Regions from separate parts of the Colwellia sp. BRX9-1 genome, predicted to be linked through region 3. Evidence: predicted binding sites of a transcription regulator. Region 3 holds the regulator's gene; each other region holds the start of a gene.
The links. The regulator FNR, encoded in region 3, switches genes on or off when oxygen is low (the NO sensors DNR and NnrR bind a similar motif). The targets are predictions, from matches to a motif close to TTGATCTAGATCAA.
Positions count from the first base shown of each region.

Region 1 (7,460 bases), on a different contig from region 3:
AAGTCAAGGGGTTAATGTCGGAGGTTGGTCGTTCATAACTAACGTGTTATTTCTTATCTGACCTAAATGAATAAAGCCGACAATATGCCGACTTTATTTTTATTGAGTTAATTTATAGCTTAATTACTTTAACAGGGTATTCACCAACCAAGCTGAAATATCGCTAAGTTGTTCCGGTAATACGCTGTGAGGCATACGATAAGATTGCCATTTTGTATTATATCCAGCATCAATCAATAGTTGATTGGCCATTTTTCCCGAGCTCATTGGTACTACGTCATCTTGCTCACCATGGTTTTGCAAAATAGGAGTTTGCTTATTGGCGATGTGACAGTTGTCGGGCAATTTATCTGCGGTTGGTAGGTAACATGACAAAGCCATAATGCCCGCTAAGGCTTTTGGGTACCTAAGACCGGTAAATAAGCTAATAACGCCACCTTGGCTAAAACCTGCTAGTACTATTTTATTGGCAGCAATACCAGAATCTATCTGCTGTTGAATAAGCGCGTGAATGGCTTGTTCAGACTCAAGTACGCCAGCCATATCAGCTCGATTATGCAAGTCCATACTTTTTATATCGTACCAAGAACGCATCACATAGCCTTGGTTAATTGTTACCGCTTGCTCAGGAGCATGCGGAAAAATAAAACGAATACCGTGAGCCTTGGGTAAATTTAATACCGGAACAATGGGAGCGAATCCATCACCCGAATCTCCAAGCCCATGTAGCCAAATAACACATGAAGTTGCTGGAGAACTAGGATCTATAGTGACGCGTGCTAAAGGTTTTATCGGCATGTAGTTTACTTATATTAAGGATATTTAATTGTCTGATATAATAACAGCCTCTGACCCTTTCCTGTAGTGGTTACTGGAATAAGGTTTTAATTATTTTTTTACTTTTTCTTTATTGCTATCTTTAAAATCTATGATTAAGCCGCTTACGACAATATTATTAATTTCATCGATTCTGTTAAAATAGCGCTATTGTCAGAATAAATAAAATTTTCCTGCGGCAATATTAATAATATATGTTGTGCTCATTACTGCGCCATCATCATAAGAAAGTTATAATATATTTAACCTCAGCGCTTCTTTATTACTCGTTATTAGTATGATTTTGTGAATAAAATTAATGAATAAATAAAGGTAATAAACTTGAGATAGAACAGGGTTAGGCATAAATATAAAATGTAATATCTGCACTGTTAAATGATTTTTTATAAATTTAAAAGTGAGGATATGCTAATGAAAAAGTTATTGGTGATTATGTTAATACTATTTATTCAATTTTCAGTTTATGCAAAAGAAGTGGTTGTAGAAATATATAAGAAAAACTTTATTCCCGCCCATATTACCATTAATGTCGGTGATACCGTGATTTGGAAGAATATTGAAAAACGTCAGTATCATAACGTATGGTTTAAACAGTTAACCCAAGAAGAGCCTGATTACATTTTTCCTGGTGAACGCTATCAGCGACGTTTTTCACTTGTGGGAGAGTTTCCTTATGAGTGTGGACCTCATCCGAAAATGCAAGGTGTAGTTACTGTTATTGAATAACGTATGGTTTAAACAGTTAGCCCAAGAAGAGCCTGATTACATTTTTCCTGGTGAACGCTATCAGCGATGTCCTGCCACGGGATAACTTAACTACCAAGAGCTCTGTACTTAAATTAACAGAATAATAACTTATAATAAAGTGTTGTTGAAAACTAATCATTACACGTCAATTTTAACGTTCCGTTTAACTACACGCTATGCTTTATCGATGCTAATTATAAGTTGGGTGGTGTAGATGCATAAAGATTAAAGTTGGCTAGCGTTTTTTTTCGCAGATTAAATCAACAAAACACTCCTCATTTGCTATAATCGATACACTTAATTGCAATACCTAATAAAAACGTGGATTTTTCACGCTTTTTTTATATTATTTCTAATCTATGCTTAACCGTATTATTAGTGATAATTCCTTATACGGAGTTTATATAGTTTCATGAGAAAGTTGTTATCTTCACCTGTTAATATGCCCTTGTCTGATGCTGAAAATCAGGTTTATCAAAATGCCCTTAAATATGTCACGCCATTGAGCCTAAATTTAATGGCGGTTAAAGTGACACATCGTCCAGATGATTTTCTGGGCTGGTGTGGCGAGTTGGCCCGACTATGTCGTGAAGAACTTAATAAGGATCTTTTAGAAGATGAGCAACTTTTACCGCTTAAGAAGCTACAAGATATTCTCGAAGCTGGCTTTACGCTTAGTCAGTTTAAAATGGCTAGAATTGCTCCTTGGCCTATATTTGCCAGTTTTATTGAACAACAAAGCACGATTCATGCTTTAGATGAACGTTTACGTTTATTGAATTATCTTGACGAAATTCGCCAACAACCTTTAGCAGACTTAATTGTTGAAGACCGTTTAGCTTTTTCTGGTAAGCACACAACTCAGCATGACTACAGCATTTATAATTTTGATGTTGAATGGTTTGCGGGCACTAAAGGTGCAAAAGTTTTTCATACCTTGCTTGAGCAGTCGCCAGAAAAGTTTGATGCAGCATTAGCGCACATTCCTTTAACTGGAGAAGTAAGTCATGCAAACTACCAAAGTTTTGTTAACGACTTCCAACAAATTTTTAAAGAATATACGCAAACAAAAGCCCAAGGCGAAAAAGCGCCTTTAGCGGTAGCTACACGTCTATTAGCGATGCGCAGACCGGATCAATTTATTGCATTAAATAACAATAAAATTGATATTCTTTGCCAAGGCTTATCGATTGCTAAACTAAAAAACACAGATTTTTCATCTTACTGGCATGACATGATTGGTACTATGCGTACTTTTGCATGGTGGCATCAAGCACAACCAGAGATAGTTGAAGTAAACAGTGATGTAAGTGAGGGCGAAGAAAGCGCTCAAGATGAAGCTACTAGCAACAAAGAAAATCGTGAACTTATCCTTTGGAAAAATCGTGCGGTATTAATTGATTTATTTTTATTTGCTGATGCTGATTTAGCACCAAATTCAAACTACATTAAATTACGTGAAAAAATGCTTAATAAAGCGAAATCGAAGTCAAAGGCGACGCCTAAAAAACGTAGTAAAGAGTCAGCTGAAATATTAGTGGACAAAGCGCTTACCTCAGAAGATCTTCCAGCGTACTTGCAGGGTAAACGTGACTCAATTATTATTCAGGTTAAAAATGGTAAAAGTGTTGAACAAGCTATCGGTTTAATGCGCGCAATTTTTGGCTAATTAATCGCTATTTTCATGCTCAATTGATCGGAATCAACTAAGGTCCATTCAAATTTGCAGCTAACTCATTTAGGGCGTATTTTAACGTTAAGTTAAATTACGCCTTTGAGTTTTTATGAACACCGTTAATCTTAAACCTTCGACCAAAACTGACGGTTCTTTATATTATAAAGAACAAAAGAATGAAGTCTCCTTATTTGAATATGCCTATCACCATCAATTACCCGTATTAATTAAAGGGCCAACAGGTTGTGGTAAAACGCGTTTCATTGCCCATATGGCAGAAAAACTCAATAAACCCCTTTATACTGTTTCTTGTCACGATGACTTAACCGCTGCTGATTTAGTAGGTCGCCATTTAATTGGTCCCAACGGCACCTATTGGCAAGATGGTCCGTTAACAAAGGCTGTTCGTGAAGGCGGCATTTGTTATTTAGATGAAGTCGTTGAAGCACGCAAAGATACAACCGTTGTATTGCATCCATTAGCTGATGACCGTCGCGTATTACCCCTTGAACGCACCGGTGAGTTAATAGAAGCCGCCCCCGGTTTTATGCTGGTTGTTTCTTATAATCCCGGATACCAAAATCTATTGAAAGGTATGAAGCCAAGTACACGTCAGCGTTTTGTGGCACTGCGCTTTGAATACCCTACTGCGGAATTAGAACAAGAAATTTTAATTAAAGAAGCAGGGGTTGATCCCCATTTAGCTTTTAAATTAGTTGAACTTGCCCAAGCTTTACGTCGTTTAGAAAAAAACGATCTCGATGAAGTTGCTTCAACACGTTTGTTAATCTATGCAGCGAAAATGATTTCAAGTGGTATGAATCCTATCGAAGTTTGTCGTTGTTGTTTAGCCGAACCATTATCAGATGATATTGATACGGTTAATGCTTTAATGGATGTTGCTAGAATCTACTTTGATGAGTAACAGCGTTATTACTTCAAAAACTTCAGAACTTCGCGAGGTTAAAGTAGCTGACAATATGGTTAATAAAAGACTGCCGGGTGATTTAGCCATGTGGTTTTTTATTCTTGCTGAACTTACTGTCTTTGCTATATTTTTTATTGGCTTTGCTATTACTGAGCAATTACATAGTGATATGTTCATTGCGAGTAAAGCTAAGCTTCACCCGATTGCGGGTTTAATTAATACGATTGCCTTAATCACCAGCAGCTTATTTGTTGCTTTATCTGTTCGAGCTATTCATCTTCATCAAGTTAAACAATCAATTAACTTACTCGTCATTTCACAAGTTATTGCCTGTATTTATTTAGCAGTAAAAATTTGGGAATATCAGTTTCTCTTCAATATAGGCATTGATATAGAGACAAATACTTTTTTTACTTTGTATTTTCTTATTACCTTCTTCCATTTTATGCATGTACTTTTAGGTATGGTTATTCTGCTTATTATTGGCGTAAATGCTAAGAAAGGTGCTTATCAAGAGGACGTCTCTGGCTTTGAATCGGGTGCAAGTTATTGGCATATGGTTGATATGTTATGGATTATTTTGTTTCCACTTATCTATGTTATTTAAAGAGGCGGTAATGACACTATGATCACTTTGAAACAAACAATTATAAGTTGGCTACTTTTAATTATATTGACCTTTAGTTCAGTTTATATCGGACAGGTTATAAAATCCCCAGAGTACTTAATTGCTTTTGTATTATTAATTGTTTTCCTTAAAGGGCAGCAAATTACCGATGTTTTCATGGAACTTCGCACAGCGCCTAAAATGTGGCGGATATTATTACTTGGCTATGTATTTATAATTCCTGCTGTTATTTGTGTAATTTATCTTTTGTAGTGATGTTTAAGGCGTTGGGCGGTCTATTCAGATTAATCATTGACCTAAACAATAGTGTTACTTTTAGTTAAGAGAGGTTTATATGAAAAATTCAGTTGAGCAGTCATCGAACCAACACCATTCAGCCAAAGATGGCCGAGATGCTATTATTTATCAATCGTTATTTTTGATGAATTTATTACTTATACCTGGCCTGTCTTTTTTAATTTTAATATGGTTATTTATTAAAAAAAAGCACCAGAAAGGCTGGCAATGTATTCATCTATACCGCTCCATTCAATTGTCTATTTTAGCCGGCTTTTTTATTATCGTAATTCCGCTTGTTGTCTTACTAACAACTGATGCTTTTGAAGTGTCTTTAATGGTGATGATCATTTACTTTGTTACTATGCATGCCGCTTTTGTTTTGCTGGGAATGCTAAATGTTTCTAGGGCAATGGCGAAAAAACTTCCACTTTTTTGATATAACGCATACTTACCTTTTTTTTAGTCACAAATTATTACACATTCTTTAAAACTTGATAGAAATCAAGTCTCCTTATTTAAGAGCGGTTTATTATCCTCAAGCTTTATTATCGTTTTTACTAAGGAAAACACCATGTCAGAGCGTTTTACTAAAGGCATGGCTCGGAATATTTATTATGGAGGAAGCGTATTCTTCTTCTTAATATTTCTAGCTTTGACCTACCACACCACCAAAGTGATGCCTGAAAGGGATCACCGTGAAAATATTACCGAAGCTGTTGCTCACGGTAAAGAACTTTGGGAAGAGAATAACTGTATCGGTTGCCATTCATTAATAGGTGAGGGGGCTTATTTTGCACCTGAACTCGGTAATGTTTATAAACGCCGTGGCGGTGAAGCGGGCTTTAAAGCCTTTTTAAATGGTTGGATGAAAGCTCAGCCGTTAAATATCCCTGGCCGTCGTCAAATGCCAAACTTTCATCTTAGCGATAAAGAAATTGATGACTTAGCAGAATTTTTGAAGTGGACGTCAGAGTTAGATACTAATGACTGGCCACCGAATATTGAAGGATAATGCGATGAACACTTTAAAATATCAATCTCAAGCGGTCGCAAAACCTTATTTCATTTTTGCATTAATACTCTTTGTTGGCCAAATTCTATTTGGCTTAGTTATGGGGTTACAATATGTTGTTGGTGACTTTCTTGCTGGCGCAATTCCTTTTAACGTAGCACGTATGGTGCATACCAATCTACTAATAGTCTGGCTATTATTTGGGTTTATGGGCGCTGCTTATTATATGGTTCCAGAAGAATCTGAAACTGAACTTTATAGTCCTAAATTAGCTATTATCTTGTTCTGGATATTTGCCGCCGCAGGTGTTGCAACTATCTTAGGATACCTATTAGTCCCTTATTCAACTTTAGCTCACTATACGTTAAATGAATTATGGCCAACGATGGGACGTGAGTTCCTTGAACAGCCTACTATCACAAAAATTGGTATTGTTATTGTTTGTTTAGGCTTTTTGTTTAACTTAGGTATGACTATTTTAAAAGGCCGTAAAACAGCTATTAACATGGTGTTGATGACAGGTTTAATTGGTTTAGCCGTATTCTTCTTATTCGCATTCTATAATCCAACTAACTTAGCACTTGATAAGTACTTTTGGTGGTTTGTTGTTCATTTATGGGTAGAAGGTGTATGGGAATTAATCATGGGCGCAATTTTAGCTTATGTGTTGATCAAAATAACAGGTGTTGACCGAGAAGTTATTGAAAAATGGTTGTATGTCATTATTGCAATGGCGTTAATCTCAGGTATTTTAGGTACAGGTCATCATTTCTACTGGTTAACTACTCCAGAATATTGGCAGTGGGTGGGCTCTGTATTCTCAGCAATAGAACCTTTACCATTCTTTGCGATGGTATTGTATGCCTTTAACATGGTTAATCGCCGTCGCCGTGAGCACCCTAATAAGGCTGCGACACTCTGGGCATTAGGCACGTCAGTAATGGCATTCTTAGGTGCAGGTGTTTGGGGCTTCTTACATACATTAGCACCAGTAAACTACTATACCCATGGTTCACAAATTACTGCTGCTCATGGTCACATGGCTTTTTATGGTGCTTATGCGATGATCGTAATGACAATTATTTCATATGCTATGCCTAAGTTACGTGGTATCGGTGAAGCTAATTGTAATCGTGCCCAAGTACGTGAAATGTGGGGATTTTGGTTGATGACTGTTGCTATGGTTTTCATCACATTATTCTTAACAGGTGCTGGTGTATTACAAGTGTGGTTACAGCGTATACCAGAAAGTGGTGAAGCGTTAAGTTTTATGGTAACTCAAGATAAACTTTCAATATTTTATTGGCTACGTGAAATTGCCGGCGTGTTTTTCTTAATTGGTTTAATTTCCTTT
Region 1 covers NZ_JACGVM010000004.1:102,496-109,955, reverse strand. Annotated here, with positions in the region: gene H4J76_RS06105 (alpha/beta hydrolase) at 124-798, opposite strand; gene H4J76_RS06100 (plastocyanin/azurin family copper-binding protein) at 1,249-1,563, shown strand; gene H4J76_RS06095 (hypothetical protein) at 1,997-3,253, shown strand; gene H4J76_RS06090 (CbbQ/NirQ/NorQ/GpvN family protein) at 3,369-4,184, shown strand; gene H4J76_RS06085 (cytochrome c oxidase subunit 3 family protein) at 4,177-4,794, shown strand; gene H4J76_RS20275 (cytochrome C oxidase subunit IV family protein) at 4,813-5,067, shown strand; gene H4J76_RS06075 (hypothetical protein) at 5,150-5,530, shown strand; gene H4J76_RS06070 (cytochrome c) at 5,666-6,106, shown strand; gene H4J76_RS06065 (cbb3-type cytochrome c oxidase subunit I) at 6,111-7,460, shown strand, end outside.
Region 1: a site for FNR is predicted at 3,277-3,290, ahead of H4J76_RS06090 (CbbQ/NirQ/NorQ/GpvN family protein). Genes of this name have one in related genera too.

Region 2 (7,460 bases), on a different contig from region 3:
GCAAGCCGGCAACCGACAAAAAGAAGCTTTTGATGCAGGTAAAGAATCTCACTTACCTACAGAAAAGAAAGATCCGCGCATTGGTAGTAAAAAACCAATAGATCTTGGCGGACCGGTAACAGCGGCGGTGCAACCTTTTAAAGCCAAAAACAAAGTAAAAGCAGATAACTCTCCAATTGCTGCTATTCGTGTTGTTGAAGCTGATACCTCATTGCAACAAGAACTCTTCGCTATTGAAGAAGATAGCCGCTTGCAAAGTATCCTTGCCCAGCAAGATGAAGATATTTCGCTAAGTAACGAAGATGTTGATTATTTCAATGAAAAAATGGAACGTCATCAACAGCTACGTGAGATACTCGGCATAGAAGATGAAGATGACGACGACGAATCACCTGAAACGGCTAGCAAAGCAAAATCAGGTGATGATCTTTGGGATAAATTTGACAACAGCGACCTGTCAAAATTCGAATAAGGCTTTATCATGTTTTCAACTCCTTGGATTTATATAGTAGTTGGCGGAGTAATTATTATTGCTGCGCTTGCTTTTTATGCGGTGAATTTATTAAGCCAGCTAAAAGCGCAAACAGCTAAAATAAAACAGGCAGAGCAAGATAAAAAAATTGCCTTAGCAAAGCACGATAGTAAGATCCTTAGTAGTGTTGTGATTATTGCCCACGCAATGAAAGAAGAGCAATGTGATATCGCTGAGGGTTGTTGGCGATTGAGTGTATTGCTCGATTCTTTAAAGTTGAGCAGTGGTTTGTCAGCAGAGTTTCCTGCAGTCTTTGAACTTTATGATAAAATTAAACATATGCCTATTCTTGATGCAAGAAAGAAACTTGCCAAAAATGAGCGTATGAAACTTGATTTTGAACGTATGAAAGCGGAGAGCGATTTATCCGCACAGATAAATATTGACGTTATCTCTTTGCATCAATATGCCCAAGAACGTATGAGTGCCCTAGCAAGTTAATTTTTTACCAAGTTAACTTTTTACTAAGTTAATAACGCTTTGTTGCGCTCGATCAATATTGTTAATGTTTGCATTGTTAAACTGTTGCTTAGCATATACCCGTTACCATTCAATCTATATTTTGATTGATAACGCGTATATAAGTAATGGCTAACTCGGTAACCAACCATGCAAGCAAATCAATTTTTTGACCCTAAATTACTGTCTAAATATAATACCAGTGGACCTAGATATACCTCTTATCCAACGGCTTTAGAATTTCATGATGAATTTTCTGAACAAGATTTCATCCAAGCAGTGAAAGATTCACCCAACCGTGAATTGTCCTTGTATGTACATATTCCCTTTTGCCATAGCCTTTGCTACTACTGTGGCTGTAATAAAGTAATTACCCGCCACCGTGACAAGGCCGATACCTACTTAGAGTTTTTAGCGGAAGAAATTAGTTCACGAGCTGAATTTTTTACTGACTACACCGTTAAACAACTCCATTGGGGTGGCGGCACACCCAGCTTTTTAACCCATATCCAAATCACAAAATTAGTCTCTTTATTAAAAGAAAAATTCACTTTTGCTGAACATGTAGAAATGAGTATAGAAATTGATCCGCGTGAAATTGAAATGAACCTTGCCGAACACCTCTTTGATTTAGGTTTTAATCGTCTAAGTATTGGCGTACAAGACATTGACAAAAAAGTACAAGAAACAATTAATCGTGTGCAATCAACCGAATTTATTAGCGACTTTATTGCCCATGCAAAGGCAGTGGGCTTCAAATCAATTAATATCGACTTGATCTATGGTTTGCCTCACCAAACTATAGAAACCTTTACAAAAACGCTTAACAAAGCTCATGAGATGGATGTCGACCGTATTTCATTGTTTAGCTATGCACATATTCCAAACCGATTTGCTGCCCAACGTAAATTACGTGACGAATGGTTACCCAGCGTGCAAGAAAAATTTGCCTTAATGAAACTTGCCATCGAAAAGCTTTGTGGATTTGGCTACGATTTCATTGGTATGGATCACTTTGCTAAACCTAATGACGAACTTTCTATTGCACAAAAAGAGGGTTCCCTGCACCGTAATTTCCAAGGATATACTACAAAGGGTGGTTGTGACTTGTTAGGATTAGGTGTTTCTTCTATTAGTAATATCGGTACTTCTTTCAGTCAAAATATTAAAGAATTGCAAGCCTATTATAAAGCGATAGATACTAGAAAAAATGCACAAGTGAAAGGGGTTAGCTTATCAACAGATGACGTGATCCGTGGCGAAGTTATTCGTGAATTAATGTGTAATTTATATATTGATAAACATCAGATCAGTAAAAAGTACGATATCGATTTTGCAGAATATTTTGCTGAAGATTTACCGCTACTGAAAACATTTATCAGTGATGGTTTGGTTGAAAATACTGCTGATTTTATTAAAGTAGATCAGAAGGCACGCTTGTTGATTCGTAATATTTGTATGAGTTTTGATGCTTACATGAAACAACACGTTAACCAACAGCGCTTCTCGCGGGTAATTTAAGCGGAACTCTCACCTTTATAAATAATAAATAACTATAAAGGTGAGAAATTTAATCAATTTTTCCTAAACTAAACTTGTGGTCAGCACTTGAAAAAATTAATTCAACGCCTTTTTCTGTAACCTCTTCTTGTGCTAAATCGGCCCATTGGTAATAAACATTACGGTGAACTTTTGCCAATAAATTACGACGCACTAATACATATAATTCGCCGTTAGCATTCATCGTTAACGGATGAGTTTCATCAAGCACGAACTCGTCATCTACATTGGTACTAACCGTCATTATTGATTTGTTATCATCTTGCCAAGCCCATTGCGTTAATACAAAAGGGGCGTCTTCAACGATAATCTTAACTTTTTCAGCGGGTGTCACTAAAAAGTACTCGTCGCGATCACCAGCGACTTCTCTTAATAAAACCGAAGCAAAAAGTTTAACTAACGATAACCGTTTAAATATTGTGCCGCCATAAAACCAGTCGCCATTACCTTTGACCTGTAGATCAATTTCGCCACAATACGGTGGGTTCCATGATTCTATCGGTGGTAATTTTTTAGTGTTACCTGGTGTTAGCTTATTTAATTGTTCAGAAATTTTGTCTAGTGACATTTATACCGCCAAATTATCCGCTGGATAGTAATTTTAAGACCTAAGGTAAAAATACAGTATGAGGAGACATTAGTAAAACAGCATCTAAAATTAAGTTAATAATCAGCAAAAAGTACAGTTAAGCTGAATGTTGCCCATAAAACGCTTAAAAGCAAAAATTTTCCTTGTCAATCTGCTTAAAAATACAATATACTCTCCGCGCCTTATCACTGGGCGCTTCAAGTAATATCAGTGGTGGCTATAGCTCAGTTGGTAGAGCCCCGGATTGTGATTCCGGTTGTCGAGGGTTCAAGTCCCTTTAGCCACCCCATTCTTTATAAAGACACCTATAACACATTAAATAAAACCATCAGTGATTCCATTTTCGCTTACCGTGGGTTCAAGTCCCTTTAGCCTACCCCATTCTTTATAAGTTTATCTCAAAGAAAACACACATCCATCAGTGATTCCATTTTCGCTTACTGTGGGTTCAAGTCCCTTTAGTTATAGGGTTTTTCTAAATTTCTCTTTAAAACCATCTAATAACGCCTATTTAGGTAATTTGTCTAGGTGTTGCTGTTTTTTTTGATTAAACTAATAGTAATTAAAGTAAGAAGCACACTGTAATGGAAAAACATCAACAATTATTAATTGCCTTAAGGAAAGTCATCAGGGCAATCGATTTACATTCAAAACACCTTAATAAAACTTCGGGTTTAACCAGTCCACAATTATTAATTATGCTAGAAATAGATAAAGTTTCTGGTATAAATTCAAGCCAAGTAGCCAAAAATGTTAATTTAAGTGCTGCTACCGTGACCAATATTTTGGACAGGCTAGAGAATAAAGGCTTAGTTTCAAGAATACGTAGTACCCAAGATAAACGTAGAGTGAGCTTATATTTAACCGAGGATGGTAAAGCACTTTTACTCAATGCCCCCCAAGCATTGCAAGAGCATTTTATTGATAAATTTTCGAATTTAGCGCAGTGGGAGCAATCACAGTTGCTTTCATCTATGGAACGATTGGCTGGAATGATGGATGCAAATGAAATAGATGCGGCTCCGTTATTAGAGCTTGATGCGATGAGCGCCAGCAGCAGCAGTAGTAAAGCTGACGCATCTAATAAGTAAATACAGCTCGGTTTAACCCGAGCTGTTGTCTATTAACGTAACAAATGTAAGAAATGCAAATGCTTGTGGTATTGATCAATAATATTATTGATCACTGCCGTTTTCGACCAGCCCATAATGTCATAGTCTTGACCACCTTCGCCCAAGTGAACTTCAGCACGATAATAACTTTGCTCATCTTCCGCTTCATTGGCTTCAATAACATAATCAGGTTGAGAGTACTTACGAGCTAACACCCGATAAACAAACTCTTGTGCTTCACCATGGTCAACAATTAACGTCAGCCCATCGTCGTGTGAGATTTCAACATTGATTTGATTAGCTTGTAGCTCTTTAGCGACGGAATCAAATGCTGGAACGACTGTCTGCGTAACAAACTTACTGACATTAGCTTTGTTGGGGAAATCGACAACATTCTTCAAGCGCATTTGCCAACTATCACTATTCTCATTACCTGAGTGAGGTATTGCTGTGATTAGCTGACTATCCTGCTTAAAAGCTTCAACTCTTAACGATTTAATCAAGCCTGCAATGGCTAGTAATAATACGATAGTAAAAGGTAGAGCACTGGCAATAGTCATGGTTTGGAGGGCATTAAGACCACCAGCCAATAATAATATTGCCGCAACGATACCAATACCTACCGCCCAATAAACACGTTGCCATAGCGGCGTATCATTTTTGCCATGCGAGCAAAGCATATCAACGACCATAGCGCCTGAATCACAGGAGGTGACAAAAAATATCACAATCATTAAGACACTAAAGAATGACAACACCGAAGATAATGGAAAGTTTTCAAGAAAGACAAACAAGGCAACGGATGAGTCTTTACTGACCATCTCTCCTAATTCGACAATGCCTTGATTATAAACCAAATCAATCGCACTATTACCAAAAATAGTCATCCAAAATAAAGTGAAGACCGTGGGTATTAGCATAACGCCGATAATGAATTCTCTGATAGTACGGCCACGTGAAATTCTGGCAATAAACAAACCCACAAAAGGTGCCCACGCCAACCACCAGCCCCAATAGAAGATTGTCCAGCCACCTATCCAGTCAGTCTTTTTGTAAGCGAATAAATTAAAGGTGTTATGAACAATATCCGCTAAATAATCACCAATATTTTGTAAATAGGCTTGTAATAAAAAGACTGTTGGGCCGAGCACAAAAATCAAAAATAACAAGATCACCGCTAAAACCATGTTGGTTTCAGAAAGTATTTTAATGCCCTTATCTAGCCCTGTGGCAACTGATATAACCGCAAGTGACGTGATACCAAACATAATAATTATTTGATTAGTGACTGAGACTTCAATACCGAATAAATAACCAAAACCCGCATTAACTTGTGAGGCACCTAAGCCCAGCGAAGTAGCAACACCAAAGACCGTACTCACCACAGCAAAAATGTCGACCAAATGTCCTGGCCATTTATATATTCTGTCTCCAATCAAAGGATATAGCGCAGAGCGTAACGTTAATGGTAAATTATGACGATAACTAAAATAGGCTAATACTAAGGCAACAATGGCATAGATAGCCCAGGCATGAAGTCCCCAATGAAAAAATGTCATTTTCATTGCTTCTTGCACGGCTTCAACCGTACCTGTTTCTGCTGTTGGTGGTGACAAATAGTGCATTAAGGGTTCTGCGACACCAAAAAACATTAAGCCAATGCCCATTCCAGCAGCAAAGAGCATCGACAGCCAAGAGACTAAGGTGTAGTCAGGTGTTGAATGATCTGGACCTAAGCGAATATCGCCATAACGAGAAACGCCTAAAAAGATAACAAAAAAGAAGATGAATGCGACAGTCAGTACATAGAACCAACTACCATTTTCAATAATACTCGTTTGAATAAGTGTGAATAAACTTTGCGCCTGTTGAGGTAGTGCAGCGGTATAAACTAACAAGGCAATAATAATAGCGGAGGCACTGCCAAATACCTTCTTGTTTAATTGACTCTTAACGGTTGTAGGCAAATTCTTCCCCTGATTTTAATTAGTATTGATATTATATCGACTTAAGCCATGCTGTAAACAATTCTGTATACAACACAAGAAAATTTAAAGAGGAACAAATGCTCTATTAGAAACACAAATACACCAACTAATATATAAAGATTTGTAAAAATTATCTATAAGTCCTATTTTTTGTTAAGCTATACGCGAATAAATATAGTTAGAACTCTAATAATATCAACTCAAAACATAATTAAACACCAAGGGATACTTAATATGAAATTCACTAAGTTGCATTATGCTGTGCTTACAGCACTAGCTGCATCGAGCGCTCTCTCTGCTGAAGAAGTCACAAAGCAACAAAAAGCAACGATAGAAGTTATTGAAGTTACTGCAACTAAACGCACAGAGTCTATTCAAGATGTTCCTGTTACCGTTACCGCCTTAACGGGTGCTAGTTTAGAAAAACTTGGGGTGTCAAATTTTGACGAATATGTAGAATTTTTACCTAATGTTGTTTTTCAGGGCACTGGCCCTGGACAAAATGAAATATATATCCGTGGTGCAGCTACCGCACAAACAAACATATCTGTCTCGTCAGTACAGGCATTGCAACCGTCAGTTGCTTTTTACTTAGACGAACAACCCGTTTCTATGCAAGGACGTAACTTAGATGTATACGCGACTGATGTTGAACGTATAGAAGTTTTACCTGGGCCACAAGGCACACTTTTTGGTGCTAGCTCGCAATCGGGCACAGTTCGCTTGATTACCAAAAAACCAAACCATGATGGTTTTTCTGCCGGTTTTGATACCAGCACAAGTACCACAAAAGGTGGGGACTTAAGTAATTCTGTTGAAGCTTATTTCAATATGTCTTTAACAGATTCACTTGCTGTTCGTGTTGCTACTTACAATGATCACCAAGGCGGTTGGATAGATAATATTCGCAATGTCCCTGGTCAAGGTGGTTACAACGGTAGTGCAGTAGTTATTGATAGAATTTCAGCTAATTTTGCTAAACTAGCTGATCCAGAAAATACTCCAACTACCGCACCACAAAACGATGCTTTAGTAGAAGACGACTTTAACACTGCTAATTATGCTGGTGCACGTTTTGGTGCCTCATACTTGATCAATGACGAATGGAACCTTTTAGTTCAACACACTCAACAGTCTCTCGATACTGAAGGTGTGTTTTCTTATGATCCAAATCTTGAAGGTCAAACATCAACAAACCGTTTTGTACCAGAAAATAATAA
Region 2 covers NZ_JACGVM010000010.1:40,268-47,727, forward strand. Annotated here, with positions in the region: gene yihI (Der GTPase-activating protein YihI) at 1-472, shown strand, start outside; gene H4J76_RS10865 (DUF2489 domain-containing protein) at 482-973, shown strand; gene hemN (oxygen-independent coproporphyrinogen III oxidase) at 1,142-2,512, shown strand; gene H4J76_RS10875 (DUF1285 domain-containing protein) at 2,562-3,119, opposite strand; tRNA gene H4J76_RS10880 (tRNA-His) at 3,354-3,429, shown strand; gene H4J76_RS10885 (MarR family winged helix-turn-helix transcriptional regulator) at 3,725-4,231, shown strand; gene H4J76_RS10890 (choline BCCT transporter BetT) at 4,264-6,219, opposite strand; gene H4J76_RS10895 (TonB-dependent receptor) at 6,475-7,460, shown strand, end outside.
Region 2: a site for FNR is predicted at 1,016-1,029, ahead of hemN (oxygen-independent coproporphyrinogen III oxidase). Genes of this name have one in related genera too.

Region 3 (7,460 bases):
TTAGCAGAATTAGCCATAGAATTTGAAAGACTTGTCGCTGACCCCAGCATAGAAACGACTTTATTGATTTTTACTGAAGGCTTTAAAGGTTTTGAAAGCTACCTTGATTTACTCGATGAGGCTAATGAATTGTTGTTCACCTTAGGTTATGAAGGTGTCTTTCAACTGGCCAGTTTTCATCCTGATTATTATTTTGAAGGTGAGCCATTCAACGCAGCCTCTAATTATACCAACCGTTCGCCATTACCTACGCTTCATTTAATACGAGAAGCGAGTATGGAAAAGGTACTATCTGTGTATAAAAATCCACAGCAAATACCTGATAATAATATTGCCTTAGCCCAAGAGAAAGGTGCTCATTACTTTCAAAATATATTAAAACGTATTGCTAAATTACACCAATAATTCAGGTGAAAATTTATGCTATTTTCCAATATCAAATCAACTTGCTATAATGTTGAAAAATTTACACAAAGGTAGTCATTTTCGTGGATGAAAAAAAAGTAGTACAAATTGGTGGTAGCATAGAAAAGTCTTTGCAGGGTGAATATACTATTGACGTTTCTTCGGTATTAAAAGAGGCGTGGCAATTAACACTTCGCTCGCGAATCGCTATTAATTTAGGATTACTTTTTACGCTTATTTTGGGGATTGTTGTTTCATTTTTGATCAGTAATACCATGGGTGGTATTGAACAAGTGATTAAAGACCCACAATCAACAACATTATTAAATATTGTTGTCACTATGGTTATCTATCCTTTTTTAGTTGGTGTCGAGATGATGGGCGTTTTTCATGCCGTTGGTTTAAAAACCAATAGTAAATTAATTTTTGCTTTCTTAAAACGAGGCAGTTGGGTTGCTGTTTGTGCGCTGTTAACGTCAGTATTAATAACTTTAGGTATGAGTTTATTTGTTTTTCCAGGTATTTATTTAGCGGTCGCCTTGTCATTAGTACTGCCGCTTGTAGTAGATAAAAAATTATCACCGATAAAAGCTATCACCTTGAGTTTACAAGTTACACGTTTTCAGTGGTTTAAGTTACTCGCTATTTATAGCTTACTATTTTTAACTTTATTTTTATCTTTAATCCCCTTAGCCATTCTTGCTAAAACACAATTTTCAGTGATTGGTGTTATGCTTTTCTTAGTCGCATTAACATTTATAGCGCCGCTATTTTATAATGTTAAAGGCATTTTATATCGAGAAATTTTTGGCATGCAGTTACAAGCGACGGATGTACCCGCTCAGCAAACGAGTGATACATTTTCAGCGTAAAGCTCTGTGCAAAACCTTATTGTTAACAAAAAGGCTACTATGATCATTCAATATTTGATGAGAACTGTGTTAATAAGTGTATTTTTTCTTGCGCTTATTGCGCCCTTCACTTTTTTAGCGCCAACTTTTGAACTTCCCACGCCGGAAGTAACAAACGTTGTTATCGTTCCTGTGGTCAAGGCGAAAGTAAAAGTGGTTGAGCAACCGCTTCATAACGTTAAGATCCCAAACTTTGCTTCTATAAGCGATGTTAAAACGAAAAAACGTCAGTTTTTCCGTTATATTTATCCAGCAATAGCGCAAGAGAATAGCAATATTCTTATGTTAAGGGCAGAAGTCTCCTTGATGATAGAAACACTTTTCCTCGAGGAAAATCTTTTAGCAGATCAACAAGCTTTGCTTGAGCGATTAATTAAGAAATATAAAGTTAATCAAAAACACTCGCCGCTACAGCAACTTAATGAATTATTGTTGCGTATTGATATTGTGCCTGTTGAACTAGTATTAGTGCAGGCAGCCAATGAATCAGCTTGGGGCACTTCTCGTTTTGCTCGAGTTGGTTTAAACTTTTTTGGTATGTGGTGCTATAAAAAGGGTTGTGGCATGGTGCCAAGAGGAAGAGATGACGGTGCTAAACATGAAGTAGCGGCATTTAATAGTTTAGAGCATGCGGTACAGCGTTATTTACACAATATTAATACAAATCATGCTTATGGTGTTTTTCGTTCAATTAGAGGGCAGTTACGCGCTCAAGAACAACCACTATCGCCACAAATCTTAGCAACAGGATTACTGCGTTATTCTATTAGAGGCACTGATTATGTCTTAGAAATAACAGAAATGATCCGCCATAATAAAGTGTATTTTGATAAAATATTGTCGAAGCCAAAACCTAAGGTTATTTAGGCTCGGCTTATTGTATTACGCGTCAGATAATGATGGCGAGCGATAACATTCATTCTTTTAACTGGTGTTGTTATCGCGCTTAGATACTTGGTATTAATTAAGGTAGATTCTACTTTATTTCTATAATATTCAAACTGTTACTTAATGAAAGTTTGGCTTTTGAATTGTCTTCAATATTGACGTTGTTTGTTAATTGAGCGGCAATAATAGGTTCATCATCAAAAGCGATATCGCCACCATTGATAATGCCTGAATCAGCGTTAATCCCTTTAAAATCAAAAAGTTCACTGTCACACAAATGTGATGGAACCACATTGCGAATGGCAGTAAACATAGATTCAATTCGTCCTGGATGATTAACATTCCAGTCCTGTAACATTTTCTTAATGTTTTGACGTTGTAAATTAGGTTGAGAGCCACATAAATTACAAGGAATAATTGGGAACGCTTTTAGTTGTGCATATTGGATGAGTTCTGCTTCTTTACAAAAAGCTAACGGTCTAATGACGACATGCTCACCATTATCAGAGACCAATTTTGCTGGCATTGATTTTAATTTACCGCCATAAAACATATTTAGCATCAGTGTTTCAACCATGTCATCACGATGATGGCCTAGTGCAATTTTAGTTGCGCCTATTTCTGCCGCGACCTTGTATAAAATAGCTCTGCGTAAACGAGAGCATAAACTGCAGGTGGTCTTCCCCTCAGGTATTTTATCTTTAACAATAGAGTAGGTATCTTCTTGCGCAATTTTATATTCAACACCTAAAGCTTCTAAGTATTCGGGAAGGATATGCTCAGGAAAACCGGGTTGTTTTTGATCAAGATTAACGGCAACGATATCAAAATGAATGGGCGCTGATTCTTTTAACAACATTAAAATAGCCAGTAGGGCGTAACTGTCTTTGCCACCCGATAAGCACACCATTATTTTATCGCCATCTTCTATCATATTATATTGCGCGATAGCTTGGCCAACATGTCGTCTTAAGCGCTTCTCAAGTTTACTCAGCTGTATTTTTTGGCTGGGTGTTAAAGATGTTATTGGTGTCGCTGATTGAGCGCTCATAGTGTTTCCTAGAGATATTTGAAATAAAAAGTATGAATTTTACCGCGCGTAGTATAGCAAAAAGCCAAGGAAATCCTCGGCTTTTTAATGGATATTTACATATTTCAATATTAAGCTAATGGCGAGAGGTAACCATCAGGTTTTATCGCTAAGACATCACAGTTAAGGCGGTCAATGACATGCTCTGCAGTATTACCAATAAGTGCCGCTGAAATCCCCGTTCGACCAATAGTACCTAACACAACTAATTCAGCATCAACGTGCTTAGAAATACTTTGAATAACATCTTCAGGTAAACCTTCTTTAACATGGGTATTTTTAAGCGGAATATTAAAGCTATTAGCATGGTCTTTCATCGCACTTTTGTGATGATTAAACATAGTGTCGTTATATTCAGAGGCGTTAAACTCTGGAATTTCAATGGCAATATTTACTGGCGTACCTGGATAAGAATTCACCAAATGAACATTGGCTTTAATCAGTGAAGAAAACACTATTGATTCTTGGGTTAACTTATTATTAAGCGCTTTGTGCTCATCATCATCGCTACCGATATTGAGTGCGGTAAGTAAATTACCATTGCTTGGCCAGCTATGGTCTTTAACCAGTAATACTGGGCAGGGACATTTCCTTAATATATGCCAATCTGTTGGCGTAAAAATAACCGACTTTAGCTTGTCATGTTGATGGGTGCCTTTGATGACAATATCGAAGTTTTCAGCCAGTACTTTTTTTATGATCTTTTCAAATGGGCGATTATGCCAAATAATACAGGTATCTATGGTTATGTCTTGGTGATCAGTTTCTGAAATCTTTTCGTCTAACCATAGTTTACGATCATTAATAACCGATTGACGCATTGCTTCTCGCTCGTCGCCAGAAAGCATGGTGGTCATTTCATAAGATAAATCATAAATGGTTAAAAATGCAGTGATCTGTCCGCCACTATGTCGTGCTAATTCAATCGCACGTTTCAACGCTTTTTGATTTTCAGTGGTTGGATCAATAACGGCTAATATTTTTTTATACTTATCCATAATATTTACTCCCTAGTTATTAAATAATATTAATAATAGACCATAATTAATAGATATTATTTGCTTTAAATCATAATATTTCAATAAAAAAAATGCTTAACATCTTTAATGTTAAGCATTTATCTATAATTATTTAAAAAAGCGATAAACTACAGTGAAGCACACTCGTTAAGTTTATCCATATTAAGTATTGTGATGAGTTTTCCATCAACTGTGATTAATTCATTTTTTTGAAAACGATTTAATAATCTACTGATGGTTTCAACCGTTAAACCAATATAATTACCAATGTCACTTCGCGTCATCGTTAGGCGAAAATCTGTTAGTGACATACCCCGTGCATGATAGCGACTGGCTAAGGTTGAAATAAAAGTTGCTAAGCGTTGTTCAGCATTTTTGCGGTTAAGTAGCGTTAACATTTCTTGATCTGAGCGGATTTCGGAACTCATCATGCGAAGAATTTGTTTTTTCAACTTAGGCATCGTATTCGATAATGAATCTAAAGTATTGTAAGGTATCTCACAGACCATAGATGTTTCTAAGGCTTTTGCAAAACTAGGATGCTCTGACTCAGCAATAGCATCAAAACCTAATAAATCACCCGCTAAATGAAAACCGGTAATTTGTTCTTCACCTTGTTCATTAACCGTAAATGTTTTGAATGTTCCAGAGCGAATAGCGTATAAAGCTTGCATTTTGTCGCCATCTTGGAAAATTTGTTCGCCTTTATGAATAGGGCGTTTACGGTCAATAATGCTGTCTAGTGTATCGAGTTCTTTATCATTTAAAGAGAAAGGTAAACACAGCTCGCTGATACTACAGTTTTGACAATGAATATGTTGAGATGTAGAACATGGCTTTTTATACATATTAACCTAAATGAGTTATCCCTAATTTATCGATCATATTAAAACAATTGCTTATATGCAAACATTAAACTGTATATTCCGTATGAAATTATCATTAGCGCCATTATTTTCTTGAATTTCGTGTTTGTTACCAACGACTTTATACCAAAAGAGCCAAGTGAAAGACTTAACAAGGCTGGTAAAGTACCTAAACCAAAACTGGTCATAATTAGGGCGCCACTGAGGGCACTTCCACTGGCTAAGGACCAAGTTAATGTTGAGTAGACTAAACCACAAGGTAACCATCCCCAGACTGCTCCTAATGCTAGCGCTTGTTTAGCATTATTAATGGGAATAAACCTTTTACTTAACGGGGATAGATAGCGCCAAAGGAACTTACCCATTTTTTCAACTTTTGATAGCCACATTAACCATTGGCCTAAATACAAGCCTAATAAAATTAAAAATACCGCTGCAAATAACCGTAAAAAACCTAATGGAACGCCAATATTCTTTATTGCAATAGAACTACTAAATCCAACGATTGCCCCAATTAAGCTATAAGAAAAAATTCGGCCAACATTATATGCACCGACCAGCTTAAATTTATCGCTGCCTTTTTGTTGCGGTGATATAGCAGATGTTAACATCGTTGTTATACCACCGCACATACCGATACAATGTCCCGAACCTAACAAGCCGATGATGAATGCCGATAAATAATCTATACTCAACATGGCTGTTATTTACTACCCGTATCATTTTTAGCTGTATTTTCGCTATGGGTTTCAGTGGACTTTTTGGTGGTAGTGTTTTCATCTTCATCAAACAAGATACTCATACCTTGTTTCTCTAAATCATCAAATTGTTCAGTTTTTACTGCCCAAAAAAATAAATAAATGGCGATAGAGGTTAGGATTATCGCTATGGGGATCAAAATATAAATAATGCTCATGGTCTTTATGCTCTATTATAAGTTTGCGTTTACTTTTTTAATAAACGTAACGAGTTAGTGATAACCAATATCGAACTTGCAGACATACCTATAACCGCCATATAGGGAGTAATGTAGCCTGAGACGGCAAGGGGCAATACGATAGCATTATAACCGAATGCCCAAAAATAATTTTGCCAAATAATGCGACGAGTTTTATTGGCGACCTGTCTTAATGTTGTTATCGACTTTAAACGATTATTGAGTAAGATAACATCGGCACCACTTTTAGCTATATCGGTGCCACTCCCCATAGCAATCGAGACATGGGCTGCGCCGAATACTGGCGTATCATTGACACCATCGCCGACCATAGCAACGGTTGAGTTTTTAGGCTGATTTTTTATTATCGCCATCTTATTAGCCGCAGTCAAAGTACTATGTATCTCGTCTAAATGTAGCAATGCCTGAACTTTTTCACAGCCAGCAGGGTTATCACCCGATAGCATGATGGTATAAATATTACTTTTCTTTAAGTCATCTAACAGCGTTTGGGCATCATTGCGAATTTCATCACTTAAGTAAAAAGCAGCGACTAATTGGTTGTCTGCTACTAATAGGCAAGAAGCCGTCGCAAATTCTGCCAACATACTTGATTCGCTAAGCAACCAATTAGGTTTACCGATTTGAAAGTATTGACCGTTCACTTTCCCTTGAATACCAGCACCAGATTTAATTTCAACGGCTTGAGTATGGTAGGAGTAATCACGAAATGCTTTAAACGGTTTGGCTAAAGGGTGCTCAGAATAAGACTCGAGCGCTGCTGCTATAGCTAAAACCTGCTGCTTGCTATAGTTAAGCTTTTCATTATTAAAGCGCTTTATTTCATTAATAGAAAAATCACCAGAAGTTAAGGTACCTGTTTTATCAAAAGCAATAGTGGTTAATTTTGGTAATGTTTCCATAACATGTGCAGATTTGATCATGATACCTTCACGGTTTAAGCGTGTGGTCGCACAGGTTAACGCTGTGGGGGTTGCCAGTGACAATGCGCAAGGGCAGGTAGCAACGAGTACCGATAAGGTGATCCAAAAAGCTTCTTCAGGTAAATGCTGTTGCCAATAAAATGCAGTGCCTATAGCGGTTAGTAAAATAACCGCAACAAAGTATTGAGCGATTTTATCTGATAATTTTGCTAATTTGGGTTTATGCGCCTGAGATGATTCACTTAATCTGATCAGTTGGCTTAAAAAAGAATGTTCACTGGCTTGTTTAACTTCAACGTTGATATTACCGTCACCATTTATAGTGCCTGCAAAGACAGTATCGCCTATTGATTTATTTAAGGGTAACTGCTCACCCGACAACATCGCTTCGTTCAGTTGG
Region 3 covers NZ_JACGVM010000006.1:183,632-191,091, forward strand. Annotated here, with positions in the region: gene H4J76_RS08355 (DUF1415 domain-containing protein) at 1-405, shown strand, start outside; gene H4J76_RS08360 (hypothetical protein) at 489-1,277, shown strand; gene H4J76_RS08365 (glucosaminidase domain-containing protein) at 1,317-2,183, shown strand; gene ttcA (tRNA 2-thiocytidine(32) synthetase TtcA) at 2,293-3,255, opposite strand; gene uspE (universal stress protein UspE) at 3,366-4,292, opposite strand; gene fnr (fumarate/nitrate reduction transcriptional regulator Fnr) at 4,442-5,161, opposite strand; gene H4J76_RS08385 (sulfite exporter TauE/SafE family protein) at 5,200-5,877, opposite strand; gene ccoS (cbb3-type cytochrome oxidase assembly protein CcoS) at 5,883-6,095, opposite strand; gene H4J76_RS08395 (heavy metal translocating P-type ATPase) at 6,125-7,460, opposite strand, start outside.

Region 4 (7,460 bases), on a different contig from region 3:
TTACCACATAATCACGAGCACGGTCAGCAAAGCCTTCTTCGTTATCAAAACGTACTTTCGCTTCGCGGTAAAAGTTTTCTAAATCAGAAAGTGCAGTTTCAGCAACTTCGTTGGCATTGAGTTTATCGCTTAAATGCGCCAATAACATGCCAAATTGTGTGCCCCAGTCACCCATGTGATTCTGGCGGATGACTTTGTCACCACGAAACTCTAATGCACGCACTACTGCATCACCGATAATGGTTGAACGTAAGTGGCCAACATGCATTTCTTTGGCAAGGTTTGGCGCTGAATAATCAACGATAACCGTTTGTTTTTTGTCTTCTTCAGTGGCACCACGTTGGGTTACACCTAATTTTTCATCATCAGTCATTTTAGCGAGTTGAGCGGCTAACCATGATTTGTCTAAATGAATATTAATAAACCCCGGTCCGGCTAATTCTATATGGTCAGCAATACCAGCTAAATCTAAGTGGTTAACAACGGTGGTCGCTAATTCGCGTGGGTTCATTTTCAGTTTTTTAGCTGCACCCATAACACCATTTGCTTGGTAGTCACCAAAATTAGGGCGACTTGACAGGCTTACCGCTGGGTTAGTGCCTTCAGGCAATCCAGCCAAAACCATGGCCGCAGATACTTTTTCACTTAGTAATTGCTTAATATTCATTTTGATCTCTGTTTTCTTTTAATAGAAATTATTTGCTCATTTTTTGCAAGTATATGGCATTTTAGCAAAGCGTTTGTTACTTTTTATTGGTGAGTTTAGTTTACTAAATAAGCCAATAAAAAGTATCGAACAACGCGGGTAAAATACCTACTACGCAGAAAAACTTAGTGTTCTCGGGTCTTGTGGAACTGAATGTCAGGATGACGCTCTTGTGCCAAATTCAAATTCACCATAGTTGGAGCAATATACGTTAAGTTATTACCACCATCTAGTGCTAAATTGTCATAAGCTTTTTTGCTAAATTGCTCTAGTGTTCTTTCATTATCACAAGTACACCAGCGCGCAGTTGCTACACTTATCGGTTCGTATATAGCGTCAACTTTATATTCAGTTTTTAAACGTTGTACAACGACTTCAAACTGCAATACACCGACCGCGCCAACTATCATCTCGTTTGAGTTGAAAGGTCTGAATACTTGCACAGCACCTTCTTCTGAAAGTTGTATTAAACCTTTTTGTAATTGTTTAGCTTTTAATGGATCACGTAAACGAATACGACGAAACATTTCAGGGGCAAAGTTTGGAATACCACTAAATTTCATCATTTCGCCTGAAGTAAAGGTATCACCGATTTGAATACTACCGTGGTTATGTAAACCGATAATATCGCCGGCATATGCTTCTTCTACATGTGCACGGTCTCCAGCCATAAACGTTACGGCATCGGCAATTTTTACATCTTTGTTAATACGTACTTGACGCATTTTCATGCCTTTTTCGTATTTACCTGAGCAAATACGCATAAAAGCAATACGGTCACGGTGTTTTGGATCCATGTTCGCTTGAATTTTAAAAACAAAGCCAGTGAATTTTTCTTCTTGAGCGGTTACTTCTCTAACATCAGTTAAACGAGGTAAAGGTTTTGGTGCCCATTTAGTTAAACCATTAAGCATATGGTCAACACCAAAATTACCTAAAGCCGTACCAAAGAATACTGGCGTTAGTTCACCTTTTAAAAACTCTTCCAAATTAAATTCATGTGATGCACCCGCAACCAGTTCTAATTCTTCACGTAAATCGTCAGCATAAGTTCCAATGACCTTATCTAACTCTGGGTTATCAAGCCCTTTGATAATTCTTTCTTCTTGGATCATATGGCCAAGTCCTGACTTATATAAAAATATTTCGTCAGTTAAAATGTTATAGACACCTTTAAATTCCTTACCCATACCAATAGGCCAAGTAATAGGGGCACATTTTATTTTCAGCACATCTTCCACTTCATCCATAACTTCCATCGGGTCACGAACATCACGATCCATTTTATTCATAAAAGTAATGATGGGCGTATCACGTAAACGCGTTACTTCCATTAACTTAACAGTTCGTGCCTCAACACCTTTAGCTACGTCGATAACCATTAAACATGAATCAACCGCGGTGAGTGTTCTGTAGGTATCTTCTGAAAAGTCCTCGTGACCAGGTGTGTCCAGTAAATTAACTAAACAACCGTTATAAGGAAATTGCATTACAGAGGTCGTGATAGAAATACCACGCTCTTTCTCCATTTCCATCCAGTCAGACTTTGCATGCTGGCCTGATTTCTTACCTTTTACCGTGCCGGCTCGTTGTAAAGCCTGACCAAAAAGTAATACTTTTTCAGTGATGGTGGTTTTACCCGCATCAGGATGAGAGATAATTGCGAAAGTACGTCTTAGATTGACTTCATTAGCCTGTAGCGTTGTCATGTTTTAAAAGTTCTCTTTGGTGTACATGCTGATGCACATAAAATGCTTTTTTTAAATACTGAAAGGACATATGAACAATCCTAAATTTTGCGCGCATTGTACCATAAATATAAATAGCCGCATTAGGGGACTGTCTTTAAATGATTATTTTTAGCAAGAATCCTAGACATTAACACTTTTTATTTTGTTATTTGATTAAGTGGCAAGTGATCGTGCAGATAATAATTATTTGATTGGTTATTTTTAAGGTTGAGATTCAATAATAAATTCAATACACCCTGGCTTTTTCTGAATTTAATGAAGACATCAATAGTCATATTATTTGAAAGTCTTGATCAAAATCAATATCTCACTTTCGAGTATAAGATAAATTACGCTTGGGTAGAAAGTCTGAAATATGATGTGAAAATAACGAGATAGCATGGTTGATTTAGCTAGAAGAAACTTTTTTAAAGCAAAAAAATTAACAACCGCTTCGGCAATCAGATTGCCTTGGGTGCTCAATGAAGCCACTTTTATTGATGGCTGCACACAATGTGGTGACTGTTTAACGTCTTGTCCTGAAAATATCATTCAAAAAGGTGATGGCGGTTTTCCTGAAGTTAACTTTTTAAAAGGAGAGTGTACTTTTTGTCAAGCGTGCGTTGAAAGTTGTCAGCAGCCACTTTTTGTCGAGCGTGCACTTGCTCCAGAAATTAATGCTTGGGATTTAGATATCTCCATAAAGGGCGATTGCTTAGCGGTTAACGATGTGTTTTGCCAAAGTTGTCAAGATAGCTGTGAGACAGAAGCTATATCTTTTAAATATATAAATTCATCAGTACCACAACCCCAGATAAAACTTAGTGACTGCACAAATTGTGGGGCCTGTGTTGCTATTTGCCCGCAATCATCTATTGAATTAACACCAAAAAATTCTGTGGGTGAGCAACCCACACATACTAATAGGAGAGTTATATGAGCGCTCTTGAACAAATGATTTGGAATATCTTAGGATATTCATCGATGCCTGTTATTTTTTTAGCTGGTTTTGCCGGTACCGCTTTAGTCGCTATCGCACTTTTAAAAATGTTAGGTATTAAGCCTGCTGGGGAATAATCGTGATCAATCTACTAGAAGAAAAACCTATTAATATTGCTGGTGTGCTTTTTGTTGCTCAGCCAAGTAATACCGCCAAAGTGGCCGAAGAACTGGGCGGATTTCCTGGCGCTGAAGTGCATGAGATTGCTGATAACGGCTCTATGGTGGTTACCATAGAAGAAAATGATTTAAACAGAGGTGAAAAAGGCAAAGGCCTTATTAACACCATTACAGATATGAGTAATTTACCGGGTGTGATCTCTTCATCATTGATTTTTCATCATAATGATTATGGGCTACCACAACATCAGGGGATAAAGGTATGACATTAACAAGACGTGATTTTATAAAAGCGAACGCCATTGCAGCAACAGCTGTCGCCGCAGGTATCGCCGTGCCATCTTCAGCTTCAAACTTGCTGACTAAATCGTCGGATACTACCATTAAATGGGATAAAGCCCCTTGTCGTTTTTGTGGCACAGGTTGTAGTGTGCTTGTTGGAACACAAGAAGGAAAAGTGGTGGCGACTCAAGGTGACCCTCAAGCAGAAGTTAACAAAGGTCTTAACTGTATTAAAGGTTACTTTTTATCCAAAATCATGTACGGGAAAGACCGATTAACTCAACCGTTATTACGGATGAAAGATGGTGTTTATGCCAAAGAAGGTGAGTTTACACCGGTAAGCTGGGATACCGCCTTTGATGTTATGGCTGAAAAATTTAAAGCCGCTTTAAAGAAAAAAGGCCCGACCTCTGTTGGTATGTTTGGTTCGGGTCAGTGGACTGTTTGGGAAGGTTATGCTGCTTCAAAACTAATGAAAGCGGGCTTTTTAACCAACAACCTTGATCCTAATGCTCGTCATTGTATGGCGTCAGCTGTGGGTGGTTTTATGCGTACCTTTGGTATCGACGAACCTATGGGTTGTTATGATGATTTAGAGCACGCCGATGCATTTGTACTTTGGGGTTCTAATATGGCGGAAATGCATCCTATTTTATGGTCGCGTTTAGCTGACCGTCGTTTAAGTCATCCTCATGTAAAAGTAAACGTATTATCAACGTATAAGCATCGAAGTTTTGAACTTGCTGATAACGGTATGATTTTTACACCACAAACAGATTTAGCGATATTAAACTTTATTGCTAATTATATTATTCAAAATAACGCCGTTAACGAAGATTTCATGAAAAAGCATGTCAATATTCGTGAAGGTGTTACTGATATTGGTTATGGTTTACGTCCTACTCATCCATTACAAAAAGCGGCTAAAAATCCTGACAGTGGCGCATCTAAACCGATGAGCTTCGATGACTTTGCTAAATTTGTTAGCACTTATAGTATTGAATATACATCAAAACTTTCGGGTGTTTCTGAAGATAAATTATTAACGCTGGCTAAACTTTATGCGGATCCTAAAGTTAAAGTGACTTCGTTTTGGACGATGGGTTTCAATCAACATACTCGTGGTGTTTGGGCAAATAACCTCATGTACAACGTGCATTTATTAACGGGTAAAATATCTGAACCGGGTAACAGCCCGTTTTCATTAACCGGACAGCCGTCAGCCTGTGGAACCGCGCGTGAAGTAGGAACTTTCTCACATAGATTACCTGCCGATCTCGTTGTTAAAAATCCTAAGCATAGAGCGATAGCTGAAAAAATATGGAAATTACCTGAAGGTACTATCCCACCAAAACCTGGTTATCACGCAGTTCTGCAAAATCGTATGCTTAAAGATGGAGAATTAAATGCGTATTGGGTTATGTGTAATAACAACATGCAAGCCGGACCAAATATTAATGAAGAAGGGATCCCTGGCTATCGTAATCCAGAAAATTTCATCGTCGTTTCAGACCCTTACCCAACGGTAACGGCACAGGCGGCTGATTTGATTTTACCTACTGCTATGTGGGTAGAAAAAGAGGGAGCGTACGGCAATGCAGAGCGCCGTACACAGTTTTGGCATCAACAAGTGAATGCGCCAGGTGAAGCGCGTTCAGATTTATGGCAAATAGTTGAATTTTCTAAACGTTTTAAAATTGAAGAAGTATGGCCTGAAGAATTACTTGCCAAGAATCCTGAATACCGTGGCAAAACTATGTTTGACGTGCTTTATGCAAACGGTAACGTAGATAAATTCCCAATGAGTGAATCCAAAGGTGATACTAACTTTGAAGGTGATTATTTTGGCTTCTATATTCAAAAAGGTTTATTTGAAGAATATGCGACCTTTGGTCGAGGACATGGTCATGATTTAGCCCCCTTTGATCGCTATCACGAAGAGCGTGGCCTCAGATGGCCGGTTGTTAATGGTAAAGAAACTAAGTGGCGTTTTCGTGAGGGGCACGACCCTTATGTAGAGAAAGGCAGTGAAGTGCAGTTTTATGGCCATAAAGATAAAAAAGCCAATATATTTGCCTTACCCTACGAACCAGCGGCAGAGTCACCTGATGAAGAATTCGACTTATGGCTGAGTACCGGTCGTGTTCTTGAACATTGGCATTCAGGCTCTATGACTGCGCGTGTACCTGAACTTCATAAAGCATTTCCTGATGCGGTGTTATTTATCCACCCTGACGATGCTAAAGCAAGAGGTTTACGCCGTGGTGATGAGGTTTTGATTGAATCTCGTCGAGGTGAAGTAAAATCTCGTGTTGAAACTCGTGGCCGTAATAGACCCCCGAAAGGTTTAGTTTTTATGCCTTGGTTTGATGCAAAACAATTGGTTAATAAGTTAACCCTAGATGCTACCGATCCTTTGTCTAAACAAACTGACTTCAAAAAATGTGCGGTAAAAGTGAAAAAAGTCACTGTTTAGCACTAATTAAATTTACTTAATCTACCGGGTAGAGGTAAAAAATGAAAATATTATCAATAATAATGATAACAGCCAGTTTAGCCATGGCATTAAGCGTACAAGCTTATCAAGAAGTAACGTCAGGCGGTTTAGAGACTATTCGTGGCATAGCTAAAATTAATGAAACCAAAAGTGCAGAAGCGCTTAAACGTGTCATTAAAGATAAAAACCCTATTCAGCGTAATTATGTGCATCAACCACCTGTTGTGCCTCATCAAACACGTGGTTATCGGGTCAATAAAGACAGTAATAAATGTTTAACTTGTCATGGTTGGAAATATGCGAGAGAAACCGGCGCAACCAAAATAAGTTTAACGCACTTTGAAACACGTGACGGTAAAACACTGTCAGATGTTTCTCCGCGTCGCTACTTTTGTTCTCAATGCCATGTTACACAAGCTGATGCACCTGAGTTAGTTGATAATCTTTTTAAACCCGTTGAATCGTTAGGTAATGATTAAATAATGGTTTATCTAAACGTAATTTAGGGGATTAACATGACCAAAAAATCAAAAATAAAAAGCTTACTTTCGTATTTAAAGTCGCCAAGCAGTGCCGCCTTATGGTTTATTTTAGCTATCGGCTTTGCTGGCGGTGTTATCTTTTGGGGGGGATTTAATACCGCCCTTGAAGTGACCAATACCGAAGAGTTCTGCATTAGTTGTCATGAAATGGAAGATAATGTTTATGAAGAATACAAAGAAACTATTCATTACTCTAACCGTTCTGGCGTTCGTGCTACTTGTCCTGACTGCCATGTTCCCAAAAAATGGACTCATAAAATCGTTCGTAAAATTGCGGCGAGTAAAGAAGTTTGGGGTATGCTTACTGGCTTGATCGACACAAGAGAAAAGTTTCAAGATCATCGCCGTGAATTGGCAGAACGTGAATGGAAACGCATGAAAGAGAATGATTCACTGGAATGTCGTAATTGCCATAACTTTGAGTACATGGACTTTTCAGAACAAGGTAATCGCAGTGTTAAAATGCACTCAAGTGCACTGGCTTCTGGCGAAAAAACCTGTATAGATTGTCATAAGGGTATCGCCCATGAATTACCAGACATGAAAGGTGTTGAAAATTGGTAGTTTATTTACTTGTGTGAATA
Region 4 covers NZ_JACGVM010000025.1:22,564-30,023, reverse strand. Annotated here, with positions in the region: gene argS (arginine--tRNA ligase) at 1-667, opposite strand, end outside; gene prfC (peptide chain release factor 3) at 832-2,415, opposite strand; gene napF (ferredoxin-type protein NapF) at 2,837-3,376, shown strand; gene H4J76_RS17535 (TIGR02808 family protein) at 3,373-3,513, shown strand; gene H4J76_RS17530 (chaperone NapD) at 3,516-3,821, shown strand; gene napA (nitrate reductase catalytic subunit NapA) at 3,818-6,313, shown strand; gene H4J76_RS17520 (nitrate reductase cytochrome c-type subunit) at 6,355-6,813, shown strand; gene H4J76_RS17515 (NapC/NirT family cytochrome c) at 6,850-7,440, shown strand.
Region 4: a site for FNR is predicted at 2,747-2,760, ahead of napF (ferredoxin-type protein NapF). Genes of this name have one in related genera too.